2 regions of the Pseudarthrobacter sp. NPDC058329 genome follow, and region 1 is predicted to be linked to the other one. Evidence: predicted binding sites of a transcription regulator. Region 1 holds the regulator's gene; the other holds the start of a gene.
The links. Region 1 encodes LexA, which represses DNA repair genes until DNA is damaged. Its sites were predicted from a motif close to TCGAACANNTGTTCGA; they were not measured.
Positions count from the first base shown of each region.

Region 2: a site for LexA is predicted at 1,887-1,902, ahead of ACFVYC_RS09455 (LexA family protein). Genes of this name have one in related genera too.

Region 1 is NZ_JBHVZR010000001.1:933,538-937,066, reverse strand. It holds gene ACFVYC_RS04450 (histidinol-phosphate transaminase) at 1-962, opposite strand, end outside; gene ACFVYC_RS04445 (LysM peptidoglycan-binding domain-containing protein) at 1,026-1,382, opposite strand; gene lexA (transcriptional repressor LexA) at 1,750-2,484, shown strand; gene ACFVYC_RS04435 (ATP-dependent DNA helicase) at 2,558-3,529, opposite strand, start outside.
Region 2 is NZ_JBHVZR010000005.1:144,869-148,397, reverse strand. It holds gene ACFVYC_RS09465 (hypothetical protein) at 1-250, opposite strand, end outside; gene ACFVYC_RS09460 (hypothetical protein) at 1,510-1,653, shown strand; gene ACFVYC_RS09455 (LexA family protein) at 1,916-2,350, shown strand; gene ACFVYC_RS09450 (Y-family DNA polymerase) at 2,360-3,529, shown strand, end outside.

The DNA of each region.
Region 1 (3,529 bases):
TGGGGATTCTCCAGTCCGCCGAAGAAAACGTAGTTGGAGTCGGACGCGGCGGGCTTGAGGCCCATCCGGATCAGTTCAGCCACGATCCGGTCGCGCTGCTTCTTGATGTCTTCAACATCGGCCATCAGCGCTTCACGGTGCTGCAGGGCAGCGAGGGCTGCTGCCTGGGTAATCGAGGAAAGGTGGTACGGCAGGCGCACCAGGCGCAGCGCATCCGTAACCTCCGGAGCCGCTGCCATGTAGCCCAGGCGCGCTCCGGCCAGGGCGAAGGCCTTGCTCATGGTCCGTGACACGATCAACCGTTCCCGGCCGGGCAGGAGGGTCAGGGCGCTCGGCGTTCCATCGTGGGCGAACTCGTGGTAGGCCTCATCAACGATAACGATCGTCTGGCTCGCTTCGCCGGCCTCGTACACGGCTTCCACAACGTCGAGCCCCAGCCCGGTTCCGGTGGGGTTGTTCGGCGAGCAGAGGAAAACGATGCTGGGCTGCAGCTCCTTCACCTGAAGGGCCGCGGACTCTGCGCTGAGGCCGTAGCCGTCAGCCCGTTCACCCACGATGTATTCGGTGTCCGTTCCGCTGGCCAGCAGCGGGTACATGGAGTACGTGGGCGGGAAGCCGAGGGCGGTGCGGCCGGGGCCGCCAAAAGCCTGGAGTATCTGCTGGAGCACTTCGTTGGAGCCGTTGGCCGCCCACACGTTTGACTCATCGAGTCCGTGGCCCAGGTATTCCGCCAGGGCCTTCCGCAGCTCCGTAAACTCCCTGTCCGGGTACCGGTTTAGGCCGGTGGCGGCTTCTGTCACTGCGGCGCTGATGGCAGCCTGCACGTCCGCCGGCACACCGTGGGTGTTCTCGTTGACATTGAGGAGGATGGGAACATCCAGCTGGGGCGCGCCGTATGGGGTAAGCCCACGGAGGTTGCTGCGGAGGGGTAGCCGGTTGAGGCGCTCTAGCTGGTCATTCACCTGAACAGTTTAGTGCTCGTGCCGGGCACGGGAAAATGTGACGCCGCCACGGGACTCGGGCTACTACCGGGTGGGCACGTACAACTGCTGCCCCGGAAGAACCGAGCCGGCGGTGAGGTTGTTGAGCTGGACAATGTCGGCCACGACATCCCGCGCGTCCCGCTCCGGGGCGATGCTTCCGGCAATGGCCCACAGGGACTCGCCCGGCTGCACAGTAACGGTGACGGTCGGTGTAACGGAAAGGTCCGACACCGAATCGGAGGCCTTAGCCGGGGAGTTGAAGAAGCCTGCCAGGGAGAGGAGCAGGGCCGCCAGCAGCACGAGGGGAATACCAATCAGGACAACCTTCCCGCGCCGCGTCAGGCGCAGGGGCGGGAGAGAGGCCTGACGGTCCGCCAGCCGGTGGTCCGGCCCGGACATGAGGTGACGCACCGGGATTGAATCCTGTGAAGCAGATGTAGCTGACATGACTTAGCCCTCCTGGACCATACTGTGCTGCCCGATGTTCTCCTCCGGATCCGCCGGCCCCGGCGACCCTGGTGCGGGTCTTCGAATGCCTGCGTTCGGAGTAGAACAAATGTTCGAACTTTGCTCCTACTGTTTTAGCACCTATCAACGAACAATGTCGAGACTCGCTAGAACAAATGTTTGAAAAAGCAATGTGGCTGGCCTAGCTTTGAAGAAAAGAACAACCACTCGGAAGTTGATCAGCAGGGTCTGACAATTACGGCGTGAACTTCAGGTCCGGGCCACCAGGGCCCGGGGCAACCGAAAGGCATTGGCGAATATGGCAGCAGCAGCCGCCGGGGGCAGGGCAACCTCCCAACCGAAGAAGACCGCCAAGGGCCTCACGCCGCGGCAGAAGAAGATCCTCGAGACCATCCAGCGCTCCGTCAATGACAACGGGTATCCGCCGTCAATGCGGGAAATTGGGGACACCGTGGGCCTCGCGAGCCTGTCCAGCGTCACCCACCAGCTTTCGCAGCTGGAAAAGCTTGGCTACCTTCGGCGCGACCCCAAGCGGCCGCGTGCCATGGAGGTGCTGATGCCGCTCACCCTGGATGGCGGTTCGCAGAAGCAGGCAGCCGAGCCGGCTCCGCACCTGCCCGGCGGCAGCGGCACCGTTACAGCGCTTCCCACCGCCATGGACACTGCCATGGTGCCCCTCGTGGGCCGGATCGCCGCCGGTGGACCCATCTTGGCTGATCAGGTGGTGGAGGACGTCCTGCCGCTCCCCCGCCAACTGGTGGGCCAGGGGGAACTGTTTATGCTCAAGGTGGCCGGTGATTCCATGGTGGACGCCGCTATCTGCGACGGCGACTGGGTAGTGGTCCGCCGTCAGGCAGACGCCGCCAACGGGGATATCGTCGCGGCGTTGCTGGATGACGAGGCCACTGTGAAAACCTTCCGGCAGCGGGACGGCCACACCTGGCTGCTCCCCCAGAACACGCAGTACGAGCCCATCCTTGGCGACCACGCCACCATCATGGGCAAGGTTGTGTCGGTGCTCCGCTCGCTTTGACCAGCGCCCGGGGAGCGCGCCCAGCGCGGCAGCCCCGGTGCGTTGCCACGCCCGGGGCTGCCGCGCCGGGCGGTCAGACCTTCTCCCCGGCCAGCCTCTCCAGCGCCGCGATGGCCGTCTTCCTGTCCGTTGTGGACCAGAACGGGGGCAGGGCGCCGCGGAGGAATCCGGCGTAGCGTTCTGTGGCCAGCCGGGAATCCAGCACCGCCACCACACCCTTGTCCCCGGTGGACCGGATCAGCCGCCCCGCACCCTGTGCGAGCCGGATTGCGGCGTGTGTGGCGGAGACTGACATAAAGCCGTTGCCGCCCGCCTGCGCCACCGCCCGGGACCGGGCGGTCATCAGGGGATCGTCGGGCCGGGGGAACGGAATCCGGTCGATGACCACTAGGCGGCAGGACCCGCCCGGAACGTCCACGCCCTGCCACAGCGACATGGTGCCGAACAGGCAGGTATCGGGTTCGTCGGCAAACTGCTTCACTAGGGCCGTCATGGTGGAGTCGCCCTGGCACAGGACGGTCATCCCAAGCTTTGGCCGCAGCGCATCGGCCGCTTCCTCGGCCGCACGCCGGGACGAAAACAGGCAGAGCGCGCCGCCGTTGGAAGCCTTGATCAGGGCCTCCAGTTCGGCCAACGATTCAGGGGACGCTCCACGGCCGGGCTTAGGCAGGTGCCCGGCCACGTACAGGATCCCCTGCTTGGGGTAGTCAAAGGGCGACCCAACATCGACACCGGTCCAGCTGGGGGCGCCCTCGCCCACGAGCCCCAATCCACCTGCTGCCGGCTCGAACGCTGAACCAATCGCCAGGGTGGCGGAGGTCAGCACCACGGTGTGCCCGGCGAACAGGCCTTCACGCAGCCGCCCGGCCACGGACAGCGGGGCGATGTTGATCAGCACGGGCGCTGTCTCGTCGGGCTGGGAGTATCCCTGTTGTGGGTCAAAGGAACTGGCACGGGAAAACCACACCACTTCCCGGTTCTCGCGGGCGGCGAGCAGCCGTTCGCACAGTTCCAGGATGAGCATCAGGCGGGAGCGCGCGAGTTG
Region 2 (3,529 bases), on a different contig from region 1:
AGTAGGTGGCGATGCCGAACAGGTTGCCGATGCTGTCAGCGGTGCGGGTAACGGCGACCATGACGTAGGGCCATTGGCCCAGGTCCCAGCCGTCACATCCCCAGCTGGAGAGCACGGCCCAGCCGTGTTCTTCGATCAGTTCCATCCAGTCGTAGCCGCCGTTCATGTGGTAGTCACCCAGCACGGTCACGCCGTCGATGGTTTCCCCGGTGTCCGCGAGGGTCACGGTCTTTTTGCTTACTGCGTTCATGGTGTTGCTCCTTCTTGCCGAGAAGTTGGGTGGGTGGGGCGGCATTGGTGACCGGCCAGCTCCCCTTCTCCCCCCGTTGTTTTTTGGCTGCTGGCGAAGCTTGCGGAGCTGTGCGCGTGGAGTCCCGTCTACCCGCAGGGCAAGACCCGGAAAATCTTCGGAGGAAATCAGCGACGAAGGAGCGCCGGAGAAGACCTTTGCGGGGCGCAGGCCCGGGAGGAACGACAGGGGCTAGAGGGGCCGGAACGGGCACGTACAATCCGAAGGACAGCAGCCAAAAAACGTCGTAGACACACCAGGTTCAGGGGGTCCGGAGTTCTGCGACGGCACGCCCTGGACCCAACAGCCGGCCGCGCCAGCGGACGCCCATCAACTTGTTGGAGCGCAGCGCAAACCAGTCCTGGCGTGCGTAAAATGAGAGTGTCCTCCGTCATCGGCTATTCCCCCCAGTTGGCCGGTGACGGCAGGGCCTAAAACTCCCACACCAGCCAGTCGATGTGTCATGCTCGACGGCGTAGGCAGCAGGATGTTTACAAGCAGCGGGTCCGCATTCCAAGAGTGCGGGCCCGCTGCTGCTTCCCACACATTCCTCGGGCGTTGGTAGCGTAGGACGGTCGCCAGTTGCAGCGGAACTCGGGGGAGTTCTCCTCCTGGCGGGACATCTATTCAGGGGGCAGGGCTATGGGACTACGAAGCTTTTTCAGGGGACGTCGGACAGCGGGGGCGACACGGCTGTTTCAACAGCCGTCGTTGAGCCGCAGGCGGACGAACCGTTGACGCCTGCGCAGCTGGTGGAGCTCCAAGAGGCATGGGCAGAATTCGCCGAAGCGGCTAAAGGTTCAGGCGTGAACAACGTTCACGCCTGAACCCGCAACGGCAAGCCCCGGCAAAAAGACCCCGCGGCCGTGCGCAGCATGGCGGCCTTGCTGCACCGCGTACGGGATGAGGACACCACGCCTGGCACCGGACCGGCCGGGTAGGGGCCGCGCCAGCCCGGGCAGGGCCGCGCCAAAGGCCGCCGGCCCCGATCAGAGGCGCACACACCACCCCTTGAGTCAGTCCCTTGAACGAAACGCTTGGATCCTTAAATTCCCAAGGCCCCGATTTCCTCGGAGCCTTCTAACCCGTAGCCGAAACATCTGAGGGTGGCACCACCCGTTCTACACAGCCGGGTCATTCCGGCTTCGCCCATGGCCAAGAGGCGGCCGGGCCGCGTGTCTTAGGACTCCCAGCTGCGGCGCGCGCCTAGGGTCAAGGGCATGGAGAGGGACAAGTCCGGCGAGCTGGAAGGGCAAACATCTGTCAACGACTTGCTCGACGAGCCGATCGGAGCCACACCCATCCAAATGGCCCTGCCCATCCTCGTACAGATCCGGCCCGGTGAATTCAGGCGCCTGTCCTGACCCCACCCCCGCCGCTGACGGCACCAGCCTTTTCCACACTCCTTCCCAGGGAGGACCGGCTCCCCCGGTGACCACCCTCGCAGCTCGGCCGGGCGGGTTGTGCCCACTGGGGTCAGGTGGAGCCCTCCGCACAGCTCAAAGCTGTCCCCCATTGGCGTGCAACCCGCCCCGGTTTTGCTCTCCCAAGAACCTGCCGGACACGAATGTCCGGGCCGCGGAGTACACTGATTAACTCGAACATATATTCGAATAAAGGTGTGTTGTGGGCGTTATTATCGGTCCCCCTGTGATAGATGCGGGCGTTTCGTTGTTGTCTGTGCTGGTCTCCCCGGTGCTGGTTGCGGCGGGGTTCCCGTCGCCGGCGCAGGACTACTACTTTGACGGCCGTCTCGACCTGAACGCGCACCTGATCAAGGACGTCAGCAGCATCTACGTGGTCCGGGTGTCCGGGGAGTCCATGGAGGGCGCCGGGATCAGCGACGGGGATGAGCTGATCGTGAACCGGGCGCTGGAGCCGCATGACGGGTGTGTGGTCGTCGCTGTTTTGGACGGGGAACTGACGATCAAGCGGCTGCGGATCACCCCGGCAGGGGTGGTGCTGCAGGCGGAGAATCCGGCGTACCCGGACATTGAAGTGCCGGCACTGTCCGACCTGACTATTTGGGGCGTCGCAACCCGATGCCTCCACCACGTTTAGGACCGGGCGATGTCTAAGCCGGCGTTGATGCGGCACATGCCACAGATTGCGCACGTGGACGTGAACTGTTTCTACGCCTCCGCGGAGCGGGCGTTCAACCCTTCTCTGGAAGGCAAGCCCGTGATCGTGCTGTCCAACAACGACGGCTGCGCTGTCACCCGCTCCCCCGAGGCCAAGGCCCTGGGGATCGCCATGGGTGAGCCGTGGTTCAAGCTCGCCCCCAGGGCGAAGGAATGGGGCCTGGTCGCGCTCTCCAGCAATTACGAGCTGTACGGGGACATCAGCGTCCGGGTAATGGAGTTGCTGGGCCGATACTCGGCCTGGCTGGAGGTCTACAGCATCGACGAAGCCTTCCTCGGCGTCAAAGGCACCCCCGCGGAGCTTTTGGCGATGGGCCGGTCGATGAAAGCCGCGGTCCGGCGGAACGTCGGCGTGCCGGTCTGTGTCGGGATCGCGCCGACGAAGACGCTGGCGAAGCTGGCCAACAAGTGGGCGAAGAACAACAAGGCCTTCGGCGGGGTGTGCCACTGGGACTCCATCCCCGCCCCGGAGCGGGAGGCATTGCTAAGCCGGCTGTCCGTCGAGGAAGTGTGGGGCATCGCCGGACGGTTGACCAGGCGGCTGAACGTGATGGGCATCTTCACCATCGCCGATCTGGTCCGGGCCGACCCGGTCGCGATCCGGAACAAGTTCTCGGTCGTGATGATGCGCACCGTCCTGGAACTGCAGGGAACCCCCTGCATCCCCATGGAAGAAGAGCGCATAGGGCGGGACCAGCTGATCTTCTCCCGCTCGTTCGCCAAACCCATCACCACCGCCGCGGGAATCCGGCAGGTGATGAGCGTCTACGGGCAGCAGGCTTCGGCGCGGCTGGCCAAACACGAGCTGCAAGCCAAAGTTCTCACCGCGTTCGCCGGCACCTCCCACTTCAACCCCAAAGACACCTCCTACCCCTCCGTGTGTGTGCCGTTGCCGATGCCCACCGCGGACCCGGTGATCCTGACCAAAGCCGGCCACGCCCTCCTGCCCCGGATTGTCGAAGGCGTCCGGTACGCCCGGGCCGGGATCATGGTCACCGACCTGCGCCCTACCGGCAACCAGGCACCCCTGTCACTGTTCGAAAACCCCCACGAGGAACGACATATCGGAAGCCTGCTGGAGGACGTCACGCGCCGGTAC